Regions from separate parts of the Austwickia chelonae genome, predicted to be linked through region 4. Evidence: riboswitches for the same ligand, from Rfam matches in the RefSeq annotation. Region 4 holds a riboswitch; each other region holds the start of a gene.
What was found. Region 4 has a riboswitch for cobalamin ahead of DX923_RS13570 (anaerobic ribonucleoside triphosphate reductase). Riboswitches for the same ligand answer to the same signal wherever they lie in the genome.
Positions count from the first base shown of each region.

Region 1: another riboswitch for cobalamin. It lies ahead of DX923_RS08965 ((2Fe-2S)-binding protein); the one in region 4 lies ahead of DX923_RS13570 (anaerobic ribonucleoside triphosphate reductase).
Region 2: another riboswitch for cobalamin. It lies ahead of DX923_RS14065 (homocysteine S-methyltransferase family protein); the one in region 4 lies ahead of DX923_RS13570 (anaerobic ribonucleoside triphosphate reductase).
Region 3: another riboswitch for cobalamin. It lies ahead of DX923_RS10770 (putative cobaltochelatase); the one in region 4 lies ahead of DX923_RS13570 (anaerobic ribonucleoside triphosphate reductase).

Region 1 is NZ_CP031447.1:2,038,757-2,046,457, forward strand. It holds gene DX923_RS08935 (zinc-dependent metalloprotease) at 1-503, shown strand, start outside; gene DX923_RS08940 (NUDIX hydrolase) at 518-1,081, shown strand; gene DX923_RS08945 (YwiC-like family protein) at 1,085-1,891, shown strand; gene DX923_RS08950 (ABC transporter substrate-binding protein) at 1,934-3,010, opposite strand; gene DX923_RS08955 (ABC transporter ATP-binding protein) at 3,007-3,888, opposite strand; gene DX923_RS08960 (FecCD family ABC transporter permease) at 3,906-5,063, opposite strand; gene DX923_RS08965 ((2Fe-2S)-binding protein) at 5,079-5,915, opposite strand; cobalamin riboswitch at 5,958-6,139, opposite strand; gene DX923_RS08970 (M48 metallopeptidase family protein) at 6,178-6,735, opposite strand; gene DX923_RS08975 (hypothetical protein) at 6,906-7,565, shown strand; gene DX923_RS08980 (ABC1 kinase family protein) at 7,580-7,701, shown strand, end outside.
Region 2 is NZ_CP031447.1:3,199,830-3,207,530, forward strand. It holds gene DX923_RS14060 (S1 family peptidase) at 688-1,476, shown strand; cobalamin riboswitch at 1,611-1,809, shown strand; gene DX923_RS14065 (homocysteine S-methyltransferase family protein) at 1,950-2,999, shown strand; gene DX923_RS14070 (hypothetical protein) at 3,221-3,781, shown strand; gene DX923_RS14075 (PrsW family intramembrane metalloprotease) at 3,778-4,911, shown strand; gene DX923_RS14080 (S1 family peptidase) at 5,102-5,938, shown strand; gene DX923_RS14085 (tyrosine phenol-lyase) at 6,012-7,394, opposite strand; gene DX923_RS14090 (MFS transporter) at 7,614-7,701, opposite strand, start outside.
Region 3 is NZ_CP031447.1:2,437,257-2,444,957, reverse strand. It holds gene DX923_RS10780 (alpha-amylase family glycosyl hydrolase) at 1-2,131, opposite strand, end outside; gene DX923_RS10775 (MarR family winged helix-turn-helix transcriptional regulator) at 2,321-2,752, shown strand; adenosylcobalamin (AdoCbl) riboswitch at 2,887-2,968, shown strand; gene DX923_RS10770 (putative cobaltochelatase) at 3,037-5,256, shown strand; gene cobO (cob(I)yrinic acid a,c-diamide adenosyltransferase) at 5,256-5,867, shown strand; gene cobA (uroporphyrinogen-III C-methyltransferase) at 5,864-6,883, shown strand; gene DX923_RS10755 (cobalt-precorrin-6A reductase) at 6,906-7,694, opposite strand.
Region 4 is NZ_CP031447.1:3,085,697-3,093,397, forward strand. It holds gene DX923_RS13565 (4Fe-4S single cluster domain-containing protein) at 1,534-2,028, opposite strand; gene DX923_RS13570 (anaerobic ribonucleoside triphosphate reductase) at 2,031-4,244, opposite strand; cobalamin riboswitch at 4,352-4,575, opposite strand; gene DX923_RS16325 (hypothetical protein) at 4,773-5,321, shown strand; gene DX923_RS13580 (hypothetical protein) at 5,671-5,928, shown strand; gene DX923_RS13585 (hypothetical protein) at 6,863-7,701, shown strand, end outside.

The DNA.
Region 1 (7,701 bases), 1.0 Mb from region 4:
TCACCGGGAAAGCCTGCGAAGGTCGGCTGCCCCAGGCGGCAGCTCTCTCGGAATCCATCCGTCGACGCCGAGCCACCGGCGGACCCGCCGAAGCGATCTTCGGCGAACTCGTCGGCCTGCATCTGCGCCCGCGCCGTCTCCGCGACGCGGCGAACCTTTTCTCCGCATTGGAGAGCACCGGCGGACAGAGCGTCCGCGACAGCGTCTGGGCCCACCCCGACGTAGCTCCGACCGCTGCGGACCTCGACGACATCCTCGGCTTCGTGGGACGCACCTGCGGCGGAGGGAACACCGAAGGCGACGACGGTCTCGGTGGGCTCGGTGGGGAGATCGACGCCGCACTCGCCCAGATCCTCGGTGCCGCCGAGGCCGACACAACAACGGCTGCCGAGGGAAAACCCTCGACGGGACAGGCGTCGACGCCCCAGGACAAACCGGAGAAGGATGACAGGCCTTCCCAGGGAGAAGACCCGGGCAGCGGAAACACCCCGCCACGCTCCTGACCTGCGTACCGCCGATGGACTCCCTGCCTGCACACGGCGATGCCCTGCGGGTCCTCCGTTCCTGGTCTGCCCCTGAGGCAGACCAGGAACGGCTTCGGCGTCGTTTCCTCGACCAGCTCCACCGTCATCCCCGGGCGACGGCCAAGGACGGCCCGCCCGTCCACCTCACGGTCGGATGTCTCGTACTCGATCCGACCGGGCAACGCATCCTGCTCACCCACCACCGCAAGGCCGACGCCTGGTTCCAGTTCGGCGGACATATCGACGCCGACGACCCGAGCCTGCGGGCCGCAGCGCACCGCGAACTCCTCGAAGAATCAGGGATTCCCGACCTGACCCTCTCCGAAACCCCCTGCCATCTGGACGCGCACACCCTCGCTGCCGCGTTCGGACGGTGCAGGGAACATCTCGACGTCCGGTACGCCGCCGTGGCTCCCGCCGATGCCCGGCCGCTCACCAGCAGCGAATCGCACGATGTCCGCTGGTTCGACGTCGACCACCTCCCACCCGCAGCAGCAGCCGACCTGTCCGAGCTCATCCGAGCCGGCCGGAAGATGTTGCCCCACCTGGATCGATGACCCATGAGCTCTCCCCTCGGCGCTGTCACCACCCCCCGGAAGAAACGACGGAGAAGCATCCCCGCCTACTGGCTGCCCCGCCAGCACGGCGCGTGGGCGATGCTCGCCGTGCCGGCCCTCGTCGGCGGGCTACGCCACGGATGGGGTCTCCTCCAGACCCTCCTCCTCCTGCTGCTGTTCAGCGGCTACTTCCTGTTCAATGCCACCGGGCTGGCCCTGCGCAGCCGCAAAGGGGCCCGGCATCGGGCCGCGATGGTGACCTACACGGCGATCAGCGCCCCCTTCGCGGTGGCCCTGCTCGTCCTCGACCCCGGCCTGCTGCGCTGGTTACCGATCTATCTCCCGCTCGCGCTGGGCAGCCTGTTCTTCTCCTGGAAACGCCGGGACCGCGCCCTGGCCAATGACGCCATCACCATCCTCGCCGCCTGTCTGTACGCCGCAGTAATGGCGTGCGCGCACGACCGTCCGGGTGATCCGGTCCAGGTGACCGCCTGGGTCGTGACCGTCCTCTTCGCCTATTTCTTCGGTACTGCCCTGTACGTGAAGACCCTGATCCGTGAGCGCACCAATCCGGGATTCCACCGGGTATCCATCGGATACCACGCGCTGTGCCCGCTGCTCTTCTGGACGATCTCACAGGTGTTGGCCATCCCCGCGTCAGCTCTTCTCCAAGGGCTCACCACGGCCTTCTTCGTCGCCTTGGCCGTGCGGGCCTGGGCCATGGCCGGGCGGCGGGTTCGGCCGATGTTCGTGGGGCTCGGAGAGATCGGCGCGTCCGCCGTCCTGCTGGCTCTTCTGCTGTGCTGGTGAGCCCGGCGCGGTGGTGCTGTCCGCCGCGCCGGACGGCCCAGGTCAGTCCAACCAAGCATTTCCGCCGAGCTTGAGCGGGCGAATGTCCAGAGCCGGGGTGATACCGCTGGCCGGTTGCAACCCCCATTTCTCCATCGCGGCCCGGACCGACTCTGCCGCATCGATATTCATGGGGCCAGAGGTCCACATCGCATAAGGAAGGTTGATGAAGCGTCCCTCTTTGACGGCTCTGAGCTGAGAACTCGCCGGATTCGACTTGAGGGCTTCAACCTTCGCGGAGAACTCCTGTGCCGGATAGTCCACGAAGGCAATGAAGTCGGGGTCGGCTGTGGTGATCCGTTCCCAGCTGACCCGGGTCCAGGTGTTCTTCACGTCGGCCAGAGCATGACCGGCCCCTGCGGTGTCGAAGACAGCTTGGGGAGCGCCGAAACTCCCACTGGAGAGAATCTGATCGCTGGAACTGTCGAAAAGGAAGGCCACCGGTTTCTTCGCTGCTTTCGGTGCCTTCTCCAAGGCTTCACGTCGACGGGTGATGTCGTCGACGACACCCTTGGCGATGTCGTCGTGCCCGGTGATCTTGCCGATGTTGAGCAGGTCTTGCCGCAGAGCCTCCCAGGGCGGGATCGTACCCCGGGTCTTCCCGTCGTTCTGCAGACAGGTCTCGCTGAGGAGGTAGGAGCCGATGCCGCGCTCCTTGAGCGTGTCCGGAGTGAGATTCTTCGCCTCGCTGAAACCGTAGTTCCATCCGGCGAAGGCCACCTGCGGGCGAGCCGCGACGATATTTTCCATCGTCGGCCCCTTGGGAGAGACCTGCTTCAGGCTGTCGACCTGATCACCGTACTTCAGCCGCAACAGGTCCTGATGATTCTTCAAGCCGCTGACCGCGACGAGTTCGGGATGCGCACCGACAGCCAGAGCGATCGAGATGATGCTCCCGTCGTACGCGAAAAGTCTTTTCACCGGGGCGTCGTAGGTGACATCACGTCCGCAGTTGTTCACGGTCACCTTGGCACCACCGGGGCCCGCAGCAGAAGTGCTCTTCGGCGACCCGCAGGCGGTACAGACGGTCAGCGCGCCCACCGCGAGAAAGGAAATGGCCAGTCTGGTGCGAGGTCTCATGATTCCTTCCCTGGCGCCTCGTCCGGCGCCGGCACGGGTGAACGGGTCAGTACGTCATCGATGAGCAGGCGTGTCCCCTGCGTGTGCGGGTCGTAGACGGTGTGGGCACGAACCCCGAAGGCTTCAGCGATCACCTCAGGGGTCAAGGAATCCACCGGATCGCCGGCAGCGACGACCCTGCCCTGAGCCAGAACGATCACGGCATCGAAATGGCGAAGCACGATGTCGATGTCGTGCACAGCGGCGACGACGGTGCCGGAGAGCTCGCCCAAGAGGTACCAGAGACGGAGCTGCCAGGCGATGTCCAGATGGTTGGTGGGTTCGTCCAACACGAGGATCCCGGCGTCCTGGACCAGCCCCCGGGCGAGGACCAGCCGCCGTCGTTCCCCACCGGAGAGCCGGTCACAGGGGTCATCGATGCGATGTGCCATACCCACAGCGGTGAGTGCACCCATCACGAGGCGACGTTCCCCCGTACCTCCACCTTGCCAGGGCCGCCGGTGCGGCGTTCTGCCCAAAGCCACGGCTTCCCGGACGCACAGGTCAGCCGCAGGGACGTCCTCCTGCCCGACGAAGGCGATCTGCCGGGCGCGGGACGCCGCAGGGACAGCACGAAGATCAACACCGTCGAGGCTGACCTGGCCGCTGGTCGGTGGACGCAATCCTGCAAGGATCTTGAGCAGGGTCGACTTTCCAGCACCATTGGTACCGACCACCGCCGTACGCCGACCTCGAGGTATGTACAGGTCGACCTCTTCGAGGAGCTGAGCGCGGCCGATCCGGAAACCGACCCGGCGCAAACGAAGACCGTCATCGTCCGCCGCGGAAGTACTCGTCCCCAGGTCTGGGGTCTGTGATCGGCGGGTCGCCTCTGACACGACCTGAGTCTCCGCGTTCACGACTGTCCCCCGAACCGGTAGCCGCGTCGTCCCATCAGCAGCAGGAAGAGCGGCGCCCCGATGGCCCCGGTGACCACGCCGAGCGGAACCTCCTGGGGTGGGGCGACCATCCGGGCCAGCACATCCACCCAGAGCAGGAAGAAGGCCCCGGCGAGTGCAGCGACCGGGATCATCCGCCGATGGGTCGCGCCGACGAGCATCCTGGCCAGGTGGGGCAGGATCAGGCCGACGAAGCCGATTCCCCCGCTGACGGCTACTACGACACCGACCAGGATGCTCAAGGTCAGGAAAACGGCAGTACGCAGTGCGCCGACCGGGACGCCCAGCGCAGTGGCGGTCTCCTCACCGGCGGCCAGGGCGTCCAGCCAGCCGTGGACGGCGATGGCGGCGGCGAGGACGAGTGCGACGACGACGGCCGGTGGCGCGAGGATCGCCCATTTGGCACCGCCGAGGCTGCCCAGAAGCCAGAAGAGCACGGAGGTGGTGGCGCGGCTGTCGTCGCTGAGGAAGACGAGGAAGGAGGCTATGGCGGAGAAAGCCGAGGAGAGCACCACTCCGGAGAGCACCAGGCGTAGCGGGGTGAGTCCGCCTTGGCCGAGTGCGACCAGGTAGACGGCGATCGATGCGCCGAGCGCCCCGAGGAGGGCGCCGACCATCAGGGCGTTGCTGCCCCAGGCCGCGAGGACGCCCAGGGTGATCACCATGGTGGCTCCGACGGAGGCGCCTGAGGAGATGCCGAGCAGGTAGGGGTCTGCGAGGGGGTTGCGGACGAGCGTCTGCATCCCGCATCCGGCGATGGCCAGCCCGGCGCCGACGATCAGGGCCAGGAGTGCCCGGGGCATCCGTAGTTCCCAGACGATGGTGTCGGCGACGGTGTCGGTGGAGTTCTGGCCTCGCAGGTGGGCGGAGACGACTTCCCAGACGCGGTCGACGCCGATGTGTTCGGAGCCGAAGGCCAGTGAGAGGACGACGCTGCTTGCGGTGAGCACGGTCAGCGTCAACAGGATCGGCGCGAGGCGGAGTCGCCCTCGTGGCCCGGTCCTGTTCGTCGGGGCGGGGAGGCCGCTGCCGGTGCGGTTGTCCGCAGGCCGGCCGTTCGGTGTGCTTTCCGGCGGGGATGTGGCGGGTGGCGCCGGAACGCGTAGGTCGGTCATCGCTCTTCCGTCCGATCAGGTGTACAGCCGGTCGGCCCAGGTCAGGCCGGGGATCGTGGTGGTGGGCGGGTCCTGTTGGCGGTGAAGCCATTCCTCGTCCGAGAGTCGGGGGCAGCTGCCGCAGTGTCCGTGTCCTCGGCCGGTGTGGACGAGGCAGCAGGTGTGTCTGCGCTGGTGGAGTGGCCCGGCGGGGGTGTCGGCTCCAACGGTGACCAGGGGTCGTCCGGTGAGTCGTGCGATGGCAGCGAGGCTTTCCTGTGCTCGGGTGGCGACCGATGGCCGCGCGGCGGTGTCGACCGATCGGTGGATGAGGGCGAAGGCTGCTGCACAGGAGGCTGCGAGGCTTCCCCAGCCGAGTCGTCGGGGAAGACGGTTTCCTTCTTCGGAGGCGTGGACCAGCGGCGTGCAGTGGTCGATGAGCGCGGTAGTGACCCCGGTGATCTCGGCGGTACCGAGTGTGGCCCGGTCGGGGGCGCAGACGGCGGTGGTCGCATATCGGGTGTCGGTCCTGAACCACCAGGATCGGTGGTCGAGGTCGAGGAGGAGACCGGAGTGCGCCCAGGCGATGAGGACCACGCCGGCGAGTCGTCCGGTGTAATGCTGCAAGGCGCATGCTGCTCCGGCCCGGGTACGGGGGCTGTCGAGGCCTTGGGCGTAGGCGGGCGCGGCGGCCGCCCACCAGGACGGATCGGTGAGGGTCGTAGCCGGTCGCCAGCATTCGTCCGGCCCGGTCCGTTCGGTATCCGCCGACCAGAGCAGCGGCGCTTCAGCCAGCACGTGAAGGGTCTCTTCGGGGAGCGTGCCGGGTGCTTCCGGCCTGACGGCAGGACAGGGTGTGTCGGCGACCGACATGAATCACTTCCGTGGATCCGGGGCCCTGTGCGCGAGGACCGCATGCTCTGGAGCGAATCAGCAGGTCTTCGGGCTGGGGATCACTTGACGGACGGTACCTTCCCGGGGCTCCCCAGTGGTTCGTCACCGCCGTCATCACCCTCACCGCTGCGCGCCAGCTCCGGATTCTCACCGGATTCCCTGGCACCCGAGAAGTGGGTGCGACTGATTCTTCGCGAATCTATCACGGGCTCGAACAGGCTGGTTCCTTCGGTTGGCCGTGTTATTCCTCGTCTGCTGCGCAGTGATGACGGGTCGGGTCCTGGGCGATGGACCGGCCAGCGGTGTATCCGTCGAGATAGCCTCGTGCGCGTTCCACGAAGGGCACCTCGCGTAGCAAAGCCCAGAAGGCTGGTCCGTGATCAGCTTCGAGGAGATGTGCGAGTTCGTGCAGGAGCACGTAGTCGATGACGTAGTCGGGCATCCCCACCAGGGTTCGACTCAGCCGGATACTTCCTCGGGAAGGCGTTGCCGATCCCCAGCGAGTGTGCTGGTTGTCCACCCAGCGCACCGAAGCGGGAACGGCTCGTCCTCCCAGGTAACGAGCTGACAGTGCGTGGGCTCGCGCGCGCAGGGCTTCGTCGCTGCTGCTGGGGCCCCGTCGCTGCCGGGCGGCCAGTCGGATCCGCATCGTGGCGACCCATTCGGATTCCTGTTGGGTGGTGAAGACGTCCGGGATCAGGACGACCAGTCGGCCGGCTTCCACCCGTGCGGAGACGGTCCGTCGGCGGCGTGCAGAGCGGCGCACGTCCACCGGCAGCTGTGCCCAGGGATCGGTCATGTCCCGAGCATAGGGAACCCGGAAGGTCGCGTCTCATCGCTCGTGGAGGTCACGAGTCCGGTACGGGCGCAGCCTTCCTCCTCGGCCCTGTGGACAACTCCTCGGCATGCGCCTGGGCTGGTCGCAGACTGTGTGGCGTGATGGCCGGTGGCGTGGAAGGACTCTCTGAAATGAGAAATTTGGTAGCAGGACGGAATGTCCAGGCTTGTACCGCCGACACGAGGAATTCCCTGCTGGTTCGTCCGGGAGACATCGGTGCGGACAGCGAGAGAGCACGGATCCTCTTCGACGGGGAGGGGGAGATCGCTCATCAGCTGGCCGGACTTCTCCGACGTGAACTCGCCGAAGACGTCATGATCGGTCGCTGCGCGGCGGACGAGCTCGATCTGGAGCTGCGAGGCGGCGAGTTCCGGAGAGTGCCGGGTTTGGTCGTCCTGTTTTCCCCGGTGGCGGCATCGTCGATCCGCGCCGGGCTCTGGCGCAACGCGAGGGTGCCGCATCTGCCGGTCGTGTACGACACCAATCGGGTGACCGTAGGGCCGGTCGTCGTCCCCGGTGCGCCTTGTCTGCGTTGTCTGGATCTACATCGGTGCGACAAGGATCCGTCGTGGCCTTTGTTCCTCGCTCGCCTCGATCACGGCATCCCTTCGCCGCAGGTGGAGCCGACCGCATGCGCTCTCGGGGCCGGGCTGGCCGCCTTGATGATCCGTAACCTGTGGTTGGAGGAACGTCATCTCCCCGGAGTCAGCTTGGAAGTCGCTTTACCGGAACCAACGGTGATCCAACGTCGTTGGTCTTTTCATGCACGATGCGACTGTGTGCAGAGCTGACCGACAATAGTGTCGTGAGCGAGCTCCCCCGACGGGCGATGGCCCGCACCGCCAAGCTCGCCGGGCTGCCGCTCAGCCTGGCAGGTCGCGCAGCCATGGGCGGTGTCAAGAGGCTCGGCGGGAGACCTGCCGAGGA
Region 2 (7,701 bases), 110 kb from region 4:
GCCTCTGAGGCAGAGCCTTCTCTTCATCCGGTGGTGGGTCGGTGGTCCGGCCTGCCCATCACCGGGTTGCATCGGCGCTCCCCTGTGCGCCGCCCCCTGGCGGGCTTCGACTCTCCATCGACGAGTCGAAGCCCGCCACCCGCGCTTTCGCGAGCGCATCCCGACCCGCATCCCGACCCGCATCCCGACCGTGGAATGATGCCGGACCCGTGCTGCTGCCAGCCGGTGGTCTTTTCTTCGGCTTCTATCGCCGCATCTTAAATACATCAGATGAATAATCGACGGAAACTCTTGAGGGTCCTGACCGCCCGCCAAGTGTGCGGAAATCAGGAAAGATATGTATCCATACATTCGTTCGAAAAGCTTTTACAGCCAGATCATCGCTGGTCAGAGACCGGCGGGGGGATATTTCAGACCCAAGAGCACTCAGTCAACATCCGTCACTTTCGCGAAATACATACAGATTTCTCTCTGCATATTTTCAGAAAGTCATGCAATATACCGGCCAGATCAAAGAGTCCCCCGACATCAGTAAAGAAGGTCAAGGAATCGGCTGTATCTCGTGACAATCAGAATCATTAATGCTCATGATTTTTGCGTCCACAGTCATTCAGCAGATCGGAGTTCCAGCACATGTCTACCTCCAGGCCTATCGGCCGCATCCTGGGCATGGCCGCAGCTGTAACTATGATCGGAGGCACACTCGCCTCAAGCACAGCCCTTGCCGCTCCACCAAGCGGAGAAGCAGACGCCTCGACACTCATCGTCGGTGGCACCCCCGCCAAAGACGGCGAGTTCCCCTTCATGGTGTCGCTCCAGCTCAACGGCGAATCATTCTGTGGTGGTTCCCTGATCAACTCCACCACGGTGCTCACCGCAGCACACTGTGTGAACGACGAAACCGCTGAAAGCGCCAAGAAGATCACCCTGGCCATCGGGCGCACCGTCCTGTCCGACGAGACACAAGGCGTCGACCGGAAAATCCGCTTCACCGGCGGGTCCCCCGACATCACGACCCACCCGTCCTACGGCAAGAAAGTCGGCTACGACGCTGCCCTGATCCGTCTGGACAAACCGGTGAACAACATCACCCCGGTCGACCTGCCCGAAGCCGGATCGACCGCCCTGTACAAGCCCGGATCCATCGCCACTGTCATCGGCTGGGGCACCACCCGAGCGACCTGGCCGCCGAAGTACCCCGACCGGCTTCTCAAAACCAATGTCACCATCCATACCCCGGCGCTCTGCGCCAAAGCCGGTGGCGACGACTACAACGCAGAAACCGACTTCTGCGCCAGCGCCGAAGGCAAGGACTCCTGCCGAGGTGACAGCGGCGGCCCGATCATGCGCAAGGTCGCCGGACGCTACTACCAGATCGGCGTGGTCTCCTGGGGCAAAGGATGCGCGCAGAAGAACAACCCCGGTTTCTACACCTCCACCGCCTCCGAAAAGGTGCGAGAGGGACTCGGTTTCTAAAAGGAACACCCGCACCTCACCGGCCACGTGCAAGGGCAGCCGACCTTGCTCTGCCGACCCACACAACACAGGACATGCCCGCCTCGTCTGCACTCCGACGAGGCGGGCATGTCTGCTGAAAATCTTTCTTCCTCAAATGATCTGTCACATAAGGCGAGCCTTATACTTGTTGACTCGGTGCAGAAACGGGAAGTCGGTGCAAGCCCGACACGGTCCTCGCCACTGTGACCGGAGAGCTCCGCCTCGACGATGCCACTGAACCACCAGGTTCGGGAAGGCCGAGGCCAGCGTTCGATCCGGGAGTCAGGAGACCGCCTGCACCGGCACCCAGATGCCGAACCACGAGAGATGGCCTGGCCATGACGACACCCGTCCGCAGTACGCAGCCCCTCAGGCCGCGCCCTCCGGCAGGGCCCGGGCACAGGCTCCTCTCCCACGGGGAGGCAACGACCATCGTTGCCGAGGAGAGCAGCATGAGCGACCGACGAACCCTGACCGAACGACTCGACACCGGGCCGGTGATCTGCGCCGAAGGATTCCTCTTCGAACTGGAACGACGCGGCTATCTCACCGCCGGTGAGTTCGTCCCCGAAGTGGCCCTGGAGAACCCCGACGCCCTCCGCACCCTGCACACCGACTTCCAACGTGCCGGATCGGACATCGTCGAAGCCTTCACCTACAACGGGCACCGCGAAAAGATGCGGGTCATCGGCAAAGAAGACCTCCTGGAACCGTTGAACCGGGCCGCTCTGCGCATCGCCCGAGAAGTGGCCGACGCCCACCCCGGCGACCTCATGGCCGGAAATATCTCCAACACCAACATCTGGGATCCCGCCGACCCGGCCCGGCAGGCCGAGGTCCGCGGCATGTTCGAAGAAATGGTGGGCTGGGCCGTCGACGAAGGCGCAGACCTGATCATCGGCGAAACCTTCTACTACGCCGGTGAAGCAGAGACCGCACTCGAAGTCGCCGCCGCCAGCGGACTACCCGTCGTGATGACCCTCGCCCCGATGGCCGGCAACCGGATGTCCGACGACGTCGGCATCGTCGACACCGCTCGACGCCTCGAACAAGGCGGCGCGCAGGTCGTCGGCCTCAACTGCTTCCGCGGCCCGCGGACAATGCTGCCCTGGCTCCAACAGATCCGCGAAGCCGTCAGCTGCCATGTCGCCGCGCTCCCCATCCCCTATCGCACCACCGAGGAAGAACCCACCTTCTTCAATCTCTCCGACCCGACCGCCACCACCCCCTCACCGCACGGCCGGACCTTCCCCACCGCACTGGACCCGCTGTCGACCAACCGGTACGAGATCGACGCCTTCGCCCGGCTCGCCTACGGCATGGACGTGCGCTACCTGGGCGTGTGCTGCGGAGCCTCACCGATGCTCATCCGCCAGGTCGCCGAAGCCGTCGGCCGGACGACAGAAGCCAGCCGGTTCTCCGAGCGCATGAGCAACCACTTCATGTACGGCACCCACGACCGCCTGCCCGAGCACATCGCCGCGCTGGGCGCCCGCGCCTGATCACCCCCGTCGTCGCCCCGGTGCCCCTACCGGGGCGACGACGGCCCGCGCCCCAATAGCCGAAATGTCTTGCCCCGGATGGACATTTGTTCTCCCTGGCGTTGCATGAGGAGACCTGTCCGAGTCAGGTCAGCCCAGTTCACCGGAACTCCGATCCGCACCGAACCGTTGCCCCTTCTGCTGTCCTGCACCATATTTTCACTGTTCGGCAAGGACCTCTCATGCACAGAATCGGTAAAGAACTGCGCGACCTCAGGGCCACAGCTGCGGTCCTCGGCATCTTGGCCATCGGGGTCGCGGTGCCAACGCTGTCAGCAGCTGCTCTCGGCACTCCCAGCGATGCCGTCACAACCGGGCAACGAGACCGACTCACCGTCGATGCCACTGGCACCCACGTCGAATGGGCTGCCCCCGAACACTGGCAGCGCCAGGAGCAGGTGCGCCGGAAATATGCCCGGTATGTCGACGGGGAACGAGCGCTGTCCCTGACCGTGATCAGTTCCGTCAAGGATCAGCAGACCGCCATGGAACGTCAGGTCCGCTCGGCCGCCGCCTCCGGGCAGAACCTACGACTCACCGAACAGAAGATCTCGACTGCGAACGAGTTCTCCGGCTTGTCCTGTGAAGTCACCGGCGGAAACGGAGCCGGGCAGGGCCGCTGCGCGATGGTCGGGCGCGACGGTTTCCTGATCGTCATCACCTCGACCGCACCGACGGACAAAGAGCCTCTGGACATCACCACGCTGATCGACTCCCTCACGGTCAAGAAGGAAAAGGCATGAACGACCTCCGCCGCGGAGAACGCCTGGCGACAGCGAACCAGAAGCCCGGCGACGAGTTCTACCGCCCCCGGTCAGCTCTGTGGTGGTTCTATCTGATCAGCTGCGCACTGTGCGGAATCGCGCTCGCCGTCTTCCTGTGGCCCCGGGTCGCCCCGCCAGCGGGGACGCTGCTGTTGACCTCGCCGTTGTCCCTGGGAGGTGTAGCGCTCTTCGTCCTGGCGATGGCGGCCTGTGATCCCTACCGGGCCCGTCGCCCCCGGATCATGCTGGCCGCCTTCGTCAGCGGGGCCACGATCGCCGCCTACCTGTCCGTGAAGGTCAATGCGGCTCTCCCGGTCGTCGTCCTGCACCTGCTGGGCGAACAGTCAGCCCAGCAATGGTTCGCCGGATTAGTGGGGCCGACGTCCGAGGAATGGATGAAGACGGCCTGCATCCTGCTCGTGATGCTCATCGCCCGGGAAACGATGACGAGACCGATGCACGGGCTGATGGTGGGTGGTTTCGTCGGTCTCGGTTTCCAGGTCCTGGAAAACCTTTCCTACCTGGCCAAAGGCGCATTGGACAGCCCGGACAGCGATATCAAGGGGCTCCTCCTGGTGGGATTCGTGCGCTTCTTCAGTGGTTTCACGTCACACCAGCTGTACAGCGCGATCATCGGGGTCGGGGTCGCCGTCCTGCTCGGTCGTGTCGTCGGAGACAAGTGGTCCTTGAACCGTCGTCTTCTGGTCTTCACCGGTTTCTACGCGCTGGGTTGGTTCATCCACTTCCTGTGGAACTCGCCGGCCCCGACAGCCTGGGGCAACGCCGGTGTCATCGCCTTGATGCCGGTCAAGATCGCCTGCTACCTGGCAATGCTCACGCCGGTGCTGCGCTGGGTATGGCGGCAGGAACGCGACTACCTCCGGGCCGCCGCGAGCGCGGTCACCGGCGATCAGCTGGATGAACTCGAAAATGCGGCGATCGGTGATCGGCGCACCCGTAGATCCTTCGTGAAGGAGACCCGACGTCGGGGAGGACGTAGCGGGGTGCGCCGTGCCCGTCATGAGATGCGGATCTACCTGGAGCGGCTCCAGGAGTGGGGCCGTTGCAGTGCTGGTGCCGACACGCCTGGCATTCGGAAGACCTTATAAGTCAACGGTTTTCGTTGAAAAATAGGATTTTGTCCATCTTTGGTGGAATGCTGGAATAGCTGCCCCCAAGGCCAGGTCTGGCCTCGGCAAAGAAAGACAAGATCCTGGCCGGTCCCCCGCTGCGCCGTCCCGGGCGCTCCTACTCTGTTCGCGTCCGAAGATGCACCGCAGCCGAGAGGAGCCCCAGCACATGTCCAAGTCCAGCAGGAAAGGCCGCCTCCTGAGTGTGGCAGCAGCAACGATGCTTGTCGGTGGATTGCTCACCCCCTGCACCACCCACGCCTCACCACCAGCAGACCCGACGCCATCGCCTCGGATCATCGGCGGTGTTCAAGCCGAGGAGAACGAGTTCCCGTTCATGGTGTCGATCCAGGCCGGGGAACGGCACTTCTGCGGGGGGTCGCTCATCGACGCGAACACCGTACTGACCGCAGCCCACTGCGTCAGCGAGAGGGTCGGCAGCACAGCCCAGGGCGTGAACCTGGTGATCGGCCGGACGACTCTCTCCGACTCCTCCCAAGGAATCACCCGCAAGATCAAGGTCGTCAACGGTCAGGCCGACATCACCATCCATCCCCGGTACGCCGTGATCGCCGGTTACGACGCAGCGTTACTGCGGCTGAACGAACCTGTCCACGGGATCACCCCGGTAGCGCTACCCCCGCGAGGAGCAACCGGCCTGACCACCTCCGGTCGGGCGACCGTCATCGGTTGGGGAACCGTCGACCCGTCAGGTGAACGAGACATGCCTGACGGGCTGCGCAAGGTCACCATTCCGCTGCACTCGACAGCGGCCTGCGCCGAGGACGGCGGCCACGAGTACAACGCAGCCACCGACCTGTGTGGCGGGTCCGCCGGTAAGGGGGCTTGTTTCTCCGACAGCGGCGGCCCCTTGGTACGTCGGCATGCCGGTCGTCTCTACCAGATCGGGATCGTCAGCTGGGGCAAGGCCTGCGGGCATGCCGAGCACCACTCGTTCTTCACCTCGACGGCCTCCTCGACATTGTGGAACACCTTCAGGTCGTGACCATCGGCTGATCGATCGCGAAGGTGGGCCTGGCCGTGCCGGTGCACGGCCAGGCCCACCTTGACGAGAGAGCTCAGGTCAGCGGCTCGAACCGGCTCGTGAAGAAACGCAGAGTAGGCGACTCGTAGACGAACTTCAGGCCCTTGATGTGCTCACGGTTCCGGTAACACTCGATGACCGCATCGGCCACGACATCCATGTGCCGGTCGGTGTAGACCCGGCGCGGGATCGTCAGGCGCACCAGCTCCAGGGCCGGGAAACGGTCCTTGCCGTCGGCCCCCCGCCCCGAGGACACATTGCCGCGCTCCATCGAACGCACCCCGGACTCGACGTACAGCTCCGCGGCCAGGGCCTGCGCCGGATACTCCTCCTGGGGGACGTGCGGCAGGAAGCGGCGCGCGTCGAGGAAGACCGCGTGCCCGCCGATCGGCTCCACGATCGGGATGCCCGCTTCGAGGAGACGTTCACCCAGGTAACGGACCTGTCCGATGCGGTGCGCCAGGTAGTGGTCGTCGACGGCCTCGCGCAGCCCGACCGCCATCGCCTCCAGGTCGCGCCCGGCCAGCCCGCCGTACGACGGCATGCCCTCGAAGACGACGACGAGTTCGCGGGCTGCGACGAGGATCCTCTCGTCGCGCATGGCGAGGAAACCACCGATGTTGACCAGGCAGTCCTTCTTGCCCGACATGGTCAGCCCGTCGAAATAGGACAGCTGTTCCTTGACGATCTCGGCGCAGGACTTGTCGGCATAGCCTTCTTCACGTTCTTGGATGAAGTAGGCGTTCTCGGCGAGCCGGGTCGCGTCCGACCACATGATGATCTTGTGGTCGTCGCACACCCTGCGGACGGCGCGGATGTTCTCCATGGAGACCGGCTGCCCACCGGCCAGGTTCACGGTGAGCGCCACATTGATGTAGGCGATCTTGTCGGCGCCGACCTCGTCGATCAATTTCTGGAACTTGTCCAGGTCGACATTTCCCTTGAAGGGGTGCGGGGCGGTGGGGTCGTGGGCCTCGTCGATGATGACGTCGTGGAAGGTGGCACCGGCCATCTCCTGGTGCAGGCGCGTGGTGGTGAAGTACATATTGCCCGGCACGTGCATGCCCGGCTTGATGAGGATGCGGCTGATCAGATGCTCGGCGCCCCGCCCCTGGTGGGTGGGGACGACGTACGGGAAGCCGTAGACCTCTTCGACGGCCTCCTTGAGCAGGTCGAAGGACTTCGCCCCGGCGTAGGCCTCGTCGCCGACCATCATGTGCGCCCACTGCTGGTCACTCATCGCGGAGGTTCCGGAGTCGGTGAGCAGGTCGATGTAGCAGAGCTTGGAAGGCAGCAGGAAGGTGTTGTATCCGGCGTCCTTGATGGCCTGTTCGCGCTGGGCGCGAGTGGTCATCGTGAGGGGCTCGACGGTCTTGATCCGATAGGGCTCAGCGGCCTGGGTGCGTACGGGTGACATCACAGCCTCCTGACATGTGCACGGGGCGAAGGATTTTCGGGCACTTCACGTATCTCGATGCCACTCATCCTGGCATTGCGTCCACTCTTTCGTCAGCAGATTGTGCAGGTTGTCCACAACATCGGCGTGTCAGCTCGAAATAGTGTGCATTGCGTTCAGCCATAGCGACCAGCGCAACCGGCACCCTGGCGAATCGACCAGGAAAATACTTCTCAGACATCAGTTTTCACTTGATGTCCGGGGTCCGCCGACCTTCTCCGGCCACTCCCCCCGAGAGGACTCCCGCACCGCAGGAACAGCCGCGAGC
Region 3 (7,701 bases), 650 kb from region 4:
CGACATGGCGTCCGGCAGGCAGCGCGACCATCAGCGTCCGGCTGCCGTCACCGGGGGAGAGCATCGGCCCGGGGCAGGCCGGAGGGTCGGTGCTCCAGGAGCCCAGCTCGGCGACATCACCGGTGAGGAAGAGCTGGTCGCCGGGGCCGAGGGGCGCACCGGTCACGGTGACGGTCACCGGGGTGAGTGGTCCGGTGCGGACGAGATACGGGATGCTGTTCCCGCCGCGGCCCTGAGTATCCTTGACCTCGACCGTGCTCTGCCCGGGAGCGACCCCGTCGGGCAGGACGACCTCGATCCGGTGGGGGGCCCACGAGTTCACGGTGGCGGGGCGTCCACCGACGGTGACCTGGCCGTGGTCCTGGCCGAAACCGATCCCGGTCAGGGCGGTGCGGCTGCCGGCGTGCCCGGCGGTGGGGCCGATGCTGCCGATCTGCGGGCCGTCGGGGTCCTGCGCGGTGACGGCCCAGACGGCGGCTTGCCCGGGGCGCAGGACGTATTCACCGGTGGGATGGTCCTGGTCGCCGTCGCCGTCGCCGTCGCCGATGACGGTGAGGGTGCCTCCGCCGAGCTGTCCGCCGAGACGGTCGGGGTGCTGCCCGGGCGGTAGTGCGGTGCGTAGCCCGGAGAGCAGTCGTTCTTCGGTCCGGCTCTTGTTGACGGCGACGAGGGCGGTGTTCCCGGCGAAGCGTCGTTCGTAGACGTAGATGTCGTCGTCCAGCCATCGTTGGGTCGAGCGCCCGAAACGGAGTGCGGGGTTGTTCCGGCGGAGTTCGGACAGCTTCCGGACGATCGCAGCATTGCGGGTGCCCTGGTCGAACCCGGCCATCATGGGCCGGTTGTACGGGTCGCCACCGACCTGGCCGAAGGGGTTCGTGGCGTCGTCATGGAGATAGGACTCGTCGCCGTAGTAGATCGACGGGATACCCGGCAGGGTCATCGCGGCGACGGTGGCCTGGTCGAGCAGCGAGGTGTCCGGATTGATCGACAGGAAACGGGGGATGTCCTGACTGTCGACGAAGTTGATCAGGGTGTGCGGATAGGTGAAGGACGACTGCTGTCGGGAGACGGTCGCGTCCAGTGCCCGTAGGGATCGTCCCTCGGCGAAACCGGCACGCAGGGCGGAGTTGAGGTCGAAGTTCTGCAGGGACATCCCGCTGGTGTTCGCGAAGGTGACCTGGTCCTTCCACAAGGGGGAGGAGGACGGGTCGGCCCATTCGCCGAAGACGAAGGTGCCTCGGTGCGACTGGATGTGGTTGGTGTATCCGGTGAGCCATCCGCTGGGCATGTGTTTGACGGCGTCCATCCGGATGGCGTCGACGCCGTGGGCCAGCCAGGTGTCGACGGCCTCCTTCAGGTAGGTGGTCACCTGGGGTTTTTCCTGCGCGAGGTCGGCCAGGTCGAAAAGATTGCGGTACTGGGCCTGGTAGAGGTCCTGGTAGTCGGTGATGCCACCGTGGTGGTGGAAGTACCCTTCGGGGTCGTCGTGGTACGTGGCCAGGGTCTGCCCTGCGCGTTGGAGGCGTCCGGCGACGCCGTACGAGCTGTCGGCGACATCGGCGGGGCTGGTGTGATTGGGGGCCCAGTCCATGATGATCTTGATCCCGGCGTCGTGGGCGGTGGCGACCATCCGGTCGAAGTCCTGCCAGGAGCCGAAGTGGGGGTCGGGGGCGAAGAAGTCCATGCCCCAGTAGCCGTGGTAGCCGGCCATCGGGGTCGGTTTGGCGGGCACGGACACCGGGATGTTCTGGACCGGCGGTGAGATCCACAGGGCGCCGACTCCGAGCCCTTTCAGGTAGGGGATGCGCGCGGCGACTCCGGCGAAGTCGCCGCCCCAGTAGAGCCGCCAGTTGGATCTGTCGGGGCTGGCGGTGCCGGGGCTGGCGGCCGGGGCGTCGTTGGTGGGGTCGGCATTGGCGAAGCGGTCGGTGACGACCTGGTAGATGACCGACCCGGTCAGGTCGTCGGCGAGGGTGTCGCCGATGCGACGGTGGCTTTCGGTGGCGCGCGCGGAAGCGCTGCGGTCGGGCCCGTCCGTGGCGGGTTGGGCGGCCTGTGTGGTGACGGCGGTCAGCCCGGTCGCGCCGAGACAGAGGGTGATCAGGAGGTGGGGGACGCGACGGTGAGGCATGGGAGCTGCTCCTCGGAGGAGGGCGGCCGGTGGGGACTCGGTCGCTGCCGTGTCGGCGGAAATGCCGTGATGCTAGTTTGATTACTAGTCACCAAAAGCACGATAGGCACGACCGGCCCGTCCCGTCCACGATTTCGCGCTCACCGGATCCGCGCGTCGGCCGTCCCCCCACGCATCCAGGAGCGGCCCATGACCGATCTGGCCCGACAACTGCAACGGGTGTACGTCCTCCTCGACGACGGAGAACGACGGGCCCTGTCCGCCCAAGCCGTCACCACCACCCAGTACGCCATGCTCCGCACCCTCGACGACGGGCCGGACGAGGGACTGCCCGTCAGCCGACTCGCCGAACGGATGCTCTGCACCCGGGGCAACACCTCGCGGGTTGTCGCCCGCCTGGAGAACGTCGGAATGATCCGTACCGGCAGCCACGGCGACGACCAACGACTCGTCCTCGTCCAACTGACCGACGAAGGGCGCGCCACCCTGGGCCGCGCCCGCGAAGCCGTCACCGCCGCCGACCGTCGCCGGTTCACCGGGATGGACCCGGACGAGCTGCGCACCCTGACCGGCCTGGTCGACCGCCTCGCCATCGTCCTGGCCGCCGACCTCGCCGAGTGACCACCCCGAGCGGACACGCCCCCGATCGACAACGCAGAACACGACCCGACCGGCAGCCACCGACCCGACCACGGGCCCGCTGCCACTGACGATGCCGACAACCTGTCGGCGTCATGCGAGAATCGCCACGGCGAGGGTGGAGGAATCCGGTGCGAATCCGGAACGGTCCCGCCACTGTGAACGGTAGCTCGACGCCGTGAGTCAGGACGTCTATCCCGCTGCCGGAGATGTCACCCGTCTCCGGCCCGAACCAGAGCGGGCGAGGCACCCGCAGGAGGCCCGGTATGACGACCTACCCCTTCGCCGCCGTCGTCGGCGCCGACGACATGACCCTGGCCCTGACCCTGTGCGCGATCTCCCCGGAGATCGGCGGGGTCCTCGTCCGCGGCGAAAAGGGCACCGCGAAATCCACCGCCGTCCGCGGGCTCGCCGCCCTCCTGCCAGACCAGGACGTCATCACCGGTTGCCGATTCGCCTGCGACCCCGCGGAACCCGATCCGCGATGCCCGGACGGCCCCCACCCGGCGCACACCGGGCCCGATGCCCCCGACCGCACCACCACCCGACCCGCCCGGCTCGTCGAACTACCCGTCGGCGCCACCGAGGACCGCGTCCTGGGCTCCCTCGACCTCGAACAAGCACTCGGTGAAGGCCGCACCGCCTTCGAACCAGGTCTGCTGGCCGCCGCCCACCGCGGCATCCTCTACGTCGACGAGGTCAACCTGCTGCACGACCACCTGGTCGACCTCCTCCTCGACGCCGCTGCCATGGGCCGCTGCACCGTCGAACGCGAAGGTGTATCCCTCAGCCACGCCGCCCGCCTCATGCTCATCGGCACGATGAATCCAGAAGAAGGCGAACTGCGACCCCAACTGCTCGACCGCTTCGGGCTCACCGCCGAGGTCAGCGCACCCCGGGAACCCGCCGTCCGGGTCGAGGTCGTCCGCCGACGGATGGCCTTCGACGCCGACCCCGACGGCTTCACCCGCCGCTACGCCGACGCCCAGACGGACTTGCGCCACCGGATCGCCACCGCCCAACAAGCCGTCGCCCGAGTCCGTCTCGGCGACAGCGCCCTCCTGACCATCGCCCGGGTCTGTTCCGGCTTCGACGTCGACGGGATGCGTGCCGATCTGGTCACCGCCCGTGCCGCGATCGCTCATGCAGCCTGGGCCGGACGAGACACCGTGACCAGAGAGGACATTCGGGCTGCTGCCCGGCTGGCACTCCCACACCGTCGCCGCCGCAACCCCTTCGACGCCCCCGGCCTGGACGAAGACCTCCTCGAACAACTCTTGGGACCGGACGAGCCCGAAGACCCGCAGGACGACCCCGACGGCCATGGCCCGCAACCTCCGCAGGACGACCCCGCCGACACCGGACCGGAAGCCGACACCGGACCGGAAGCCGACAACGCGGAGAAGAACCCCGCCCCGGCCGCGCCCCGCGCCGGAGACGGACCCCAGAGCACGGACGCCTCCCACCAGGAAAACCCGTCCGTCGAACCAGCCTCCGCGACCGCCGAGAACCCCGGCGACACCGAGACCCCCGCCACGGACACCCCGGTCCCGGGCGCCGCTACCGCGCAGGGCACCGCCGTCCCCGACGCCCCCTTCCGCGCCCGCCTGATGACCGCCCGCGGCACCGGACGAGGAACCGCCGGAAAACGAAGCCGCGCCCTGACCGGCGTCGGCAAAGTGATCGGTGTGGCCCCGGGCTCAGGCGACCAGGCCCGGCAAGCTCCCGGTGTCGGAGGCATCCACCTGCCCGCCACGATCCGGGCCGCCGCACCCCACCAACCCCGCCGAGGCCGCGGCGAAGGCGACGCCCTCGTCCTCCACCGTGAGGACGTCCGCCGGTCCCGCACCGAAGGCCGCGAATCGAACCTGGTCCTCCTCGCCGTCGACGCCTCGGGATCGATGGCGGCCCGGAAACGGATGAGCGCCGTCAAAGGTGCCGTTCTCGCGCTCCTGCTCGACGCCTACCAGCGCCGCGACAAGGTCGGTCTGATCACCTTCCGCGGCGACGACGCAGAACTCGTCCTGCCACCCACCTCGTCGGTCGACATCGCCGCCCGCCGCCTGGCCGACCTTCCCCACGGCGGACGGACCCCCCTCGCCGAAGGGCTCCTCGAAGCCGGACGGGTCCTGGCCCTCGAACGGCTCCGCGACCCGCACCGACGCCCACTGCTGGTCGTCGTCACCGACGGCCGGGCCACCTCCGGACGAGACGCCCGCCCCCGAGCCCAAGCCGTCGCCGACCAGCTACGCGCCGCCCAGATCGACACCGTGGTGGTCGACTGCGAATCGGGACGGGTCCGCCTGGGAATGGCAGCCAGCCTCGCCGCCCACCTGGACGCGCAATACCTGCGCCTCGACGAGGTCGCGGCGAATGCCATCGTGAACGTGGTCCACGAACACACTCGTGACCGTCATGCCCGGGCCGACGAGCAGCGTCACCCGGGGGCTCCACGGAGCCACGTCAGTAGAAAGGATGTCGCCTGATGAAGGGGCAGATCGTCGTCGACCCCAAGGACGGGTTGACGACGCGGGAGAGGCGCCACCGCCCGATCCTGGCCGTGAACACCGGCGAGGGAAAAGGCAAATCGACCGCCGCTTTCGGCATGGCGATGCGTGGCTGGAACCAAGGATGGTCGATCGGGATCTTCCAGTTCGTGAAGAGCGCGAAATGGCGGATCGGCGAACAGAGCGTCTTCGAGACCCTGCACCGGGTACACGAACAGACCGGCGAAGGTGGCCCTGTCGAATGGCACAAGATGGGCTCGGGTTGGTCCTGGACCCGTAAAGAAGGCAGCGAGGTCGACCACGCCGCCGCTGCCGCAGAAGGCTGGACGGAAGTGAAACGCCGGATCGCCGCCCAGACCCACCAGCTGTACGTCCTCGACGAATTCACCTACCCCATGGCCTGGGGATGGATCGACGTCGACGACGTGGTCACCACCCTGCAGGAACGCCCCGGCCACCAACATGTCGTCATCACCGGCCGTCGCTGCCCCGAACCCGTCCTGGAGATCGCGCAACTCGTGACGGAGATGACCAAGATCAAACACCCCTTCGACGAAGGGCAGAAAGGCCAGAAGGGGATCGAGTGGTGACCGGCTCACTTCACCTGGAAGTCTCCGGAAGGCGGGTACTCCTCACCGGGTCGGGGCCCGAACTCCCCGCCATGGCACACCGACTCCTGGCTGCCGGAGCCCAGGTCGAGGTGGCTGCCGATGACGCGACGACCTCTCTGAGGGACCTCGCCCAACGGGGGCTCGTCACCCTGTGCACCCACGCAGACCACGCCGCCTACGACCTGGTGATCTCCTGCCGCGAACGAGCACAAGAGACGGAACCTGCGCCGCGGACCCACGGCGAAGTGGTCCTGGTGGGTGGCGGACCCGGTGACCCCGACCTGCTGACCGTAGCCGCCCTGGCCGAGCTGCGAGCCGCCGACGTCGTGATCTACGACCGGCTGGCTCCGCTGGCCGCACTCGCGGAAGCACCACCGGAGGCCGTGCTGATCGACGTCGGCAAGATCCCGCGGGGGGAGTACACCCCGCAGGAGCGGATCAACGAATTGCTGATCGAGCACGCCCAGGCCGGCCGCAGGGTGGTGCGTTTCAAGGGAGGTGACAACTTCGTCTTCGGCCGCGGCGGGGAAGAAGCCCTGGCCTGCCGCGAGCGGGGGGTGCCGGTGCGGATCGTACCGGGAGTGTCCTCGGCGATCGCCGGTCCGGCGTTGGCCGGAGTGCCGGTGACCCACCGTTCGCTCTCTCAAGGGGTGACAGTGGTCTCCGGGCATGTTCCGCCCGGTGACGTGCGTTCCTCCGTGGACTGGGCGGCATTGGCTCGGTGCGGTACCACCCTGGTGATCCTGATGGGGATGCACGCCTTGCCGCAGATCACCGACGAGTTGGTACGAGCAGGGATGTCTGCGGACACTCCGGCGGCGACCATCGCCGATGCCGCGCTGCCGACGATGCGAGTGGTGCGTTCCACGGTGGCTGGTCTGGCCGCAGCAGTGGCTGAAGCCGGACTGGGCGCTCCTGCCGTGACGGTGATCGGTGAGGTGGCCGGGATGGACCTGCTGTCCGTGGCTGTGGAGGCCGTTGCCGCTCAGGGATGAGGCCGGGCGCGTGAGCGGAGGTTCATCTGCTGGCGGTGCGGGGCGCCGTAGCTCGGAAGAGCCACTCCTGGGCTGCGGCGACGTCGTCGACGACGTCCACCTCGGGGGGCAGGGCCGGCCGATGCACGATGACCACGGGGATGCCCAGGTGGTCGGCGGCGTCGAGTTTGGCTGCGGTGAGCTGTCCGCCGGAGTCCTTGGTGGCCAGCACGGCGATCTGGTGTTCCTGCATGAGGTCGACCTCGTCCTGGTAGGTGAAGGGTCCGCGGTTGCGCAGCACCGTCCAGCTGGCGGGTAGGTCGATGTCCGGGGGTTCGACGAGACGCACCAGAACCGGTGCCGCAGCGATCGGCGGACAGGAAACGAAGTGCCGCAGGGTGTTTCGCCCGGTGGTCAGGAAGATCGGACCGGTGATCCGGGAGAGTTCCTCGGCTGCGCCGGGGTGGTCGGCCACCCAGGTCCACCCGGGTGCGCCGGGGTAGCCGACCCAGCTGGGTCGTTGGAGCCGCAGGAAGGGGATTCCTGTGGCGGAGCAGGCGGTGGTGGCATTCCGGGTGATGGTCGAGGCGAAGGGATGAGTGGCGTCGACGACGGCGCTGATGTGCTGCTCGCGAAGGTATTCGGTCAGACCGTCGGCGCCACCGAAGCCGCCGAGACGGACCTGGCCCACCGGCAGACGGGGGTCGGAGACCACGCCGGCCAAGGAGGACAGGAAGGGGATGCCGGAGTCGTGGAGGAGGTCGGCGAGTCGGCGTGCCTCGCCGGTGCCGCCGATGAGGAGCACGGTTCCGGTGGGGGCGGCCTGGGGCATGGGCCCC
Region 4 (7,701 bases):
GCATTTCCTGGATCAAATGGGACACGCAAACAGGTGGCGCAGAAGCTCGACGCCGTACGCAAGTTCCGCAACCATCTCACGCACCACGAACCGATCCTGAATCTGGACATCCCCTTCGAGATGCAACGGGTCCATGAGCTCGCTTCCTACCTGGGCCCCGAGATCGCCCTGTGGGTCGCCGAGATCGACCGCACCAGCCAGCTCTACGCCGACTGCCCTGAGGTCCCTCTGGATACGGTCGTGGTCGAAGCCCGCAGCGCGTGGACCCTGTACGAACAAGAACACGCCTACGTCTGCCAGGCCGGGCGATGGTTCGGCCCCGTCGACCGCATCGCCTTCTACACCGGACGTGAGATCAAGGCCGACATCCCCCGGATCAGGTACCGCAAGGACAATGTCACCTGGACCGACAGCCACGCCGCGCACCTGCTCGATTCGCAGGACCGCGACGACAAGCGCATCGGCCAGCTCATCCGCGCCTCACGCGATCAGGGCTGGCGAGACGGGAACTACCAGGTCTTCCTCCTCACCCGACCGGGCGAACGCGCCCACCGCCGCCTGGACCACCCCATCAGGCATCGGCCCGCCGGGCGGAATGCGGCCTACACCCGGAAACAGAAGTACGTCTCCCTCCGCTCGCTGGAAACTGCGGACAGTACGGCCGATCTGAGCCAAATCATTGTGCTGCGAAAATCCGAGACGGCACCGGATTCCGCGCCGGAGATTTCTCCAGCTGCGGTCGTCGCCCCCGTTTCGGCGGTTCCTTCGGAAACAGATCTGGCACCGACTGCCCCCGAGCCTGATTCGTCAACGGCGGACAGCACGCCGAACGAGCCCGAAGTCCCCCAGGCACCGGAGCCCGAGGCAGTCCAAGCGGCTCCGGCTCCGGCTCCGGCTCCGGCTCCGGCTCCGGCTCCGGCTCCGGCCAAGCCTGCGACCCCGGTGGAACCGATCGAGACATCGGCACCTCCTGATCCGCGACCGATGCCCCCTCCGACATCAGTGCCCTCCCGCCACAGCGTCCTGCCCTCGTACCTGCTGCCGGCGCAGCCAGCGGCACAGTCGACCGTGATGCCCGAGCAGCCCTTTTCCAGTGCGCCTCGCCCGGATCCCTCCCGGAACGAGCCCTCCCGGCCGGAGACCCCCCGCTACGACCCGCCTCGCTACGAAACACCCCGGTACGAGGCACCTCGGCCGACCTCGCAGCCTTCGTACCTGTCCTCCCCGCCTGCGGATCGGCCTACCCCCCAGCACGCCTACCCACCGGCAGCGCAGACCCCGATGCCACCGACCGTGATGCCCGAGCAGCCCTTTTCCAGTGCGCCTCGCCCGGAGCCCTCCCGGAACGAGCCCTCCCGGCCGGAGACCCCCCGCTACGACCCGCCTCGCTACGAAACACCCCGGTACGAGGCACCTCGGCCGACCCCGCAGCCTTCGTACCTGTCCTCCCCGCCGGTGGATCGGCCTACCCCCCAGCACGCCTACCCACCGGCAGCGCAGACCTCGATGCCACCGACCGTGATGCCCGAACCATTACCCGGCCAGTCGTACCTCACCGAGTTCGAGAGTCGTCGGCAGGTCGACCAGCCGTTGGTTGGTGCTCCCCCGCCACCGCAGCGACAGACTCCGCCGAGCCACTACGAACGGCCCGTCCACCAGGACGTCCACCAGCGGGAGGAGTTCGCCGAGTTCCGGCTCCGTACGGGCCCGTCGTAACAAATGCTCCACCCGGTAGCCCGAATAGCACCACACGTTCAGACCCTGCTCCTTCGCCGCCAGAGCGAGACGAGCAGCCGGGCCGGCCTGTCGGGTCGGCTCACCTCCGCTCAGGGTGAGCCCGCAGGTCAACGGGTTCTCCCGCATCTCGGCGATCAGGAGATCGACATCGACCACGCTTCCGGTGTCGAAAGGCTGGCTCTGCGGATTGTGACACCCTGCGCAACTCAGGTCGCACCCCTGCGCGAAGACGACATACCGCAGGCCGGGCCCGTCGACGATGGAGTCCTGGACCCGGCCGGCAATCCTCATTCTCACGGTCGGGATTCCGCCTCACCAGAAGCCGGGGTCGAGCCGGAACGGCCAAGACTGCGCAGTCCGTGACGGACCCGGTCGCATTCCTCGGCACGCTTGGCATCGTTGAACCGGTCCAGAGTGCCCACCAGGTAACCGGTGATCCGACGGATTCGGTCGAAGGGCGCATCAGGGGTCTCGACGCGGCCGCAACCAGGGCATTCGTCGTCGATACAGCCGGTGTACCCGCAGACCGGATCCAGATCCACCGGGTGATTGATCGACCCGTAGCCGATCCCGCTGGCGTGCATATGCCGCACGATCGCTTCGAAGGCCTCCAGATTCGCGCCAGGATCACCGTCGAGTTCCACATAGGTGATGTGCCCGGCATTGGTCATCTCGTGGTACGGCGCTTCGAGGGTGATCTTGCGTGCCGCCGTGATCTCGTAAGTGACCGGCACGTGGAAACTGTTGGTGTAGTACTCCTTGTCGGTGACGCCCGGGATATCGCCGAAACGGGCCCGGTCCAGCCGGACGAAACGACCGGCCAACCCCTCTGCCGGAGTGGCGAGCAAGGTGAAGTTCAGGCCGCTGCGAGCAGCTTCCTGATCCATCCGCTCCCGCATCCGGCGCACGATCCGCAGCCCGAGCTCCTGCGCTTGGAGAGTCTGCCCGTGATGGCGCCCGATGAGCACGGTCAGGGCCTCGGCAAGGCCGATGAAACCTGCGGAGAGGCTTCCGTGTCTGAGGACCTCGCCGACTTCGTCGTCCGGGCCGAGTTTCTCACTGCCCAACCAGACTCCCTGCCCCATCAGGAAGGGGAAGTTGCGTACCCGTTTGCGGCTCTGGATCTCCAGCCGCTCCCACAGCTGAGCCACGACCAGGTCGAGGGTCTCGTCCAGGAGCGTGAAGAAGTCCTCGTGGTTCCCCTCGGCGACCAGCGCGAGACGAGGAAGATTGATGCTGGTGAACGACAGGTTTCCGCGTCTGTTGCAGACCTCCTGATCGGCATCGTGGACATTGCCGATGACGCGGGTGCGGCATCCCATGTAGGCGATCTCGGTCTCGGTGCGGGCCGGGTCGTAGTGGGCGGCGTTGAAAGGCGCGTCCTGGAAGGAGAAGTTCGGGAAGAGCCGCTTCGCGCTGCACCGGCAGGCCAATCGGAAAAGGTCGTAGTTCGGGTCGCCCGGGTCGAAGTTGACCCCCTGTTTCACCCGGAAGATCTGGATGGGGAAGATCGGGGTTTCACCGTTGCCCAGCCCGGCCTCGGTCGCCGCGAGCAGGGCCCGGATCACCAGTCGCGCCTCCGGGGAGACGTCGGTGCCGTAGTTGATGGAGGAGAACGGCGTCTGGGCTCCGGCCCGGGAGTTCATCGTGTTGAGGTTGTGGATGAGAGCTTCCATCGCCTGGTAGGTGGCCCGTTCGGTGTCCCGGAAGGCTTCCGAGGCGGCGAATTCCTGGGCTGCACGGACTGCAGCGTCGTCGATGCCGTCGAGGTCCGGTTCCACAGTGCCTTCGTCGGCGCGGTTCTCGACGAGTTGGGCGTAGATCTGCTCGATCAGGGCCTGTCGCTCCTGATCGATCTGCCCGGCGGCCGGTTCCAAGGCCGGGCGCAGCGCCCGAGCCGTTTCCAGGACGCCCAGCGCACGGAGAGCGATCTGCTCCCAGTCGTAACGGTCCAGGCCTGGTGCGGGAGCCCGCAGGGTCAGGGCACGGGTCAGGTTCTCCCGGTAGCTGCGGGCGTAGGTGAGCCGGACCCCGTCGGCCATGACCCGGTCGAAGTCGGGGATCGACTGCCCGCCGTGCTGGTCGTTCTGGTTGGACTGGATGGCGATGCAGGCGAGCGCCGCGTAGGAGGCGATGCTCTGGGGTCGGCGCAGGACGCCGTGTCCGGTGGAGAATCCGCCGTCGAAGAGGGTCCGTAGATCGATCTGGCAGCAGGTGGTGGTGAGGGTGAGGAAGTCGAGGTCGTGGATGTGGATGTCGCCGTCGATGTGGGCTTTGGCGTGGTCGGGGTCGACGATTCTGAGGAGGTTGAAGTGTTTGGCGCCTTCGGAGCCGTATTTGAGCATGGCGCCCATGGCGGTGTTGGCGTCGACATTGGCGTTTTCGCGTTTGACGTCGCTCTCGGCTGCTGAGGTGTGGGCGATTTCCTCGAAGGCTCGCATGAGGGGGGCGTCGTGGTCGAGGTCGTCGCTGGTGATGGGTGTTGCGGTGACGGTGTCGATCGACATGTGCGCTCCTCGCGGGCCGGGGCACGGGTGCGCGGGAGTGGTCGAGGGCAGGGCGGTTCCCTGTTTCGACCGGGCCCACCCGCGAGGCCTGTGCCGGACACCGGGACTGGTTGCCCCGGGTGTCGGCAGGTCTTCGGACTGGAGAGCATTCCGGTGGTTCCCGGTTTTCCTACTGGGCGGCGCTTCCCGGCCTGGGCCAGTGCGTCTGCCGCTTGTCGTTCTCTCTCACCGCTGCGGGGCAGTTCCGGATTCTCACCGGATTCCCTTTTGCTTCGCGCCGTTCCGGTGTGGTGGTGGGTGGGATGACCTCGCCGCAACACAGAAATAGCCACTACATGTAGTGGTGTTCGGCGCGAACCGACACAAGGGGTAGCTTATGCGGTCCTGCGACCGCATCACGAATCGACACCCCACTGTGGACAGTTCGCCCAGACCGCCCACGCCACCCCAAGTCTGTGAGGAAGTCATGAAAGGACCTGGACACATGTCATGATCGAAGCGGCCGGCCCAGTGGAGAAGGAGGAACATGTGAGCGCGCCATTCCAGGTCGACCTTCGAGGCATCGTCGATCTGCTGAGCCATCACCTCTACTCCGGACCTCGGGTCTACCTACGGGAACTGACCCAGAATGCGGCCGATGCCCTGACCGCACGGGTCCTGCGCGAGCCGGAGACGGCCAAGAGCACGCCCCCACGAATCACCATCACGCCCGCCGATGTCTCACCCGACGGACGTTTCCATCTCGACGACAATGGCGTCGGGCTGACCCGTGAGGACATCGACCGTTTCCTGGGGGCATCGGCAGCTCCTCGAAACGGGGAGAGTGCGCGCCGGCCCAGAAACCCTTCATCGGCCATTTCGGGATCGGACTGCTCGCGTGCTTCCTGGTCTCGGACACCATCGAGCTGCGCACCCGGCATGACGACGACCCGACCTGGCGGTGGACGGCCCACAGCAGCGGCACCTACTCGGTGGCCGAATCCGATCTGCCTCGCATCGAACGCGGCACCGTGGTCAGCCTGGAAGCCCGCCCCGAACATGCCCATCTGGTTCGAGAGGACGCCGTCCGAGAACTGATCCACGAGTTCGCGGCCTACCTTCCCCACGAGATCGTCCTGCACACCGCGGCCGGGCCCGAGACGATCACCCGTCGCCGGTTCCCCTGGAATCCCGACGCACGAGGACGCCAGGGCGGCTCGGGACTGTGCCGAAGAGCCGAAGTCACCGACCTGTGCAACGACCTCCTGGGGTTCTCCCCCTTGGACTGGATCGACCTGACCGACCCGGAGACGGGCCTGCGAGGCGTCGCCTATCTCCTGCCGCACCCGGCGGGGCAGCACGGGTCACATCACGTCTACGCCGACCGCCTGTTGGTCAGCGACCGCTGCGAGTCCCTCCTCCCACGTGGGCGGTCTTCGCCCAGGCCGTGGTCGACGCCGAGAACCTTCCCCTCACCGCGAACCGTGAGGGATTGCACGAAGGTGAGTTGCTGCAACGGACCCGCGAACGTCTCGGCGGGCAGATCCTGTCCTGGCTGACCCGGACCGCCCAGACCAACCCTTCCCGCATCCGCGCCTTCCTGGATGTCCATGAACTCACCGTGAAATGTCTGGCCACCGCCCACGAAGACCTGCTGGACGCCGTCTGTAAATGGTTGACCTTCGAGTCGACCCTGGGCCCGTGACCTGCCGCAGTTCGCCGAGAAATGCCACGTCCTCCGGTATGCAGCCACAGTCGACGACTTCCGCCAACTGGCCCCAGTGGAGAGCGCCCAGGGGTCCTCCCTGCTGAAGGCGGAGGAACCCACGAGGACGCCTTGATCCTCCGCTATGCACAGTTGACCGGAGTGCCCACCAATTGGTGCATCCCACGTCCTTGCTGACGGCTCTGGACACCCCTTCCCCGGGAGAGGAATCCTCCTACCTGCCATTGTTGGACCTGGCCGGGCGGGTCCTCGACCGGCCGGATGCGACATGGTGGTGCGCTCCTTCTCCCCCGCAGCGGTTCCTGCGCTGCTGCTCTCCGATCGGAGGAGCCCGATCGAGTTCCTGCCGGAATCCCGCGAGCAAGCCCGATGACGGAGCCTGGACGGAGCTGCTCGGCAGCCCTGCAGGCCGACACGGAACGCCCCCAGTTCGGTCCTGAACTCCCGCAACGAAAGCATCCGCTCGCTGCGGGACTGCGACGACCCTGCGCTGCAGGCCTCGATCATCGAATCCCTCTACGCCTACGCCCTGGTCATCGGGCATCAACCCGTTACGCCCGTACGAGTCCGCTCTCGTGTCCAGAGCGCTACCGCACCTGGTCCCTTGGCCATGGACACCGGGGAGGGCGCGTGATTGGCCGAGGCCGCAGAGGTGTGCGCGGCCTTGGAAGAGGTCGCTCGCCTGCCGCATGGCCAGGAGCGATGCAGCAGGCCGAACGCGCAGTGCGCTCGCCGATGCCACCGCTGACCTGTCCTGGCAGGTTCGCGCTCGCACGCATTTGGCCACCAGCTATGCCTTCGGCGACCCGGGAAAACACGAATTGGCCTTAACGGTATGGCAGCTCAAGGCACTGGATGAGGCTGGGACGGTCTTCCCCCCCGAACTGGAACGTCAGATCCTGCGGCAGTTGAAATGGTCGTTGAGCCGGATGCGCGAGCTACCGGATGTCCCGCTGCCCACGATCCGACAGACCTACGACGAAGCCGAACGACGTTTCCGCGAGGCCGGAGCCGGACGTCATGCCATGACTCTGCTCCGCGCACAGCTCGCCACGGACGTGGAACCCCCGACCAGGTCGAATCGGCTGTCGAGCTGTGGCGCGCCCAACCCCGGGATGACCTGTCCGACTGTTACGCCTGTTGCGCCCGGGCGGAGGCCGAGTTCTTCGCCTCGCGCGGAGACACCGATCGTGCGCTGCGCACCCTGCAGGGTGTGCTGGCCGGGCGGATCGGCTGCGTCGATGAGCCTGCGCTGTCCCAGTCCTTGTCCTTGGGATGGCTGCTGCGCGCAGGAAGACTCGAAGAGGCTGTGCAGGCCCATGTCCGATCGTGGCAGCAATGCCGCCACCGGCCTGCTCAGGCCGAGGTCGCAGCCCGCACCTTCCTCTTCCTGGTGCACACGGGACGCCCGGAGCGGGCCTGGCAGCTGTTGCGCCCCCGGCTTCCTTGGGTGGAGGAGATGCGCAGCCCTCGTCGGCGGATGGAGTTCGCCGCAGTCTCCGCGACGGTGCTGGCCGCGGCCCGGGAGGGCGGAGGGATCGACGACGACAGCTGGGAGACGACCTGGGCTGCCGAGTGCGACCGGCTGCGGGAGCTGGCCGAGACTTTGTCCGCCGCCTTCGATACCCGTAACGGCAACACCAATGTGTCCTCGGCGTTGGAGGCTTTCGTCGCTCTAGGCCGTGATGTCACCGCCGTCGGCGTCGCTGAGGCACCTGTCGAGGCCACCCGCCGGGCTCAGTTCTCCGAGGA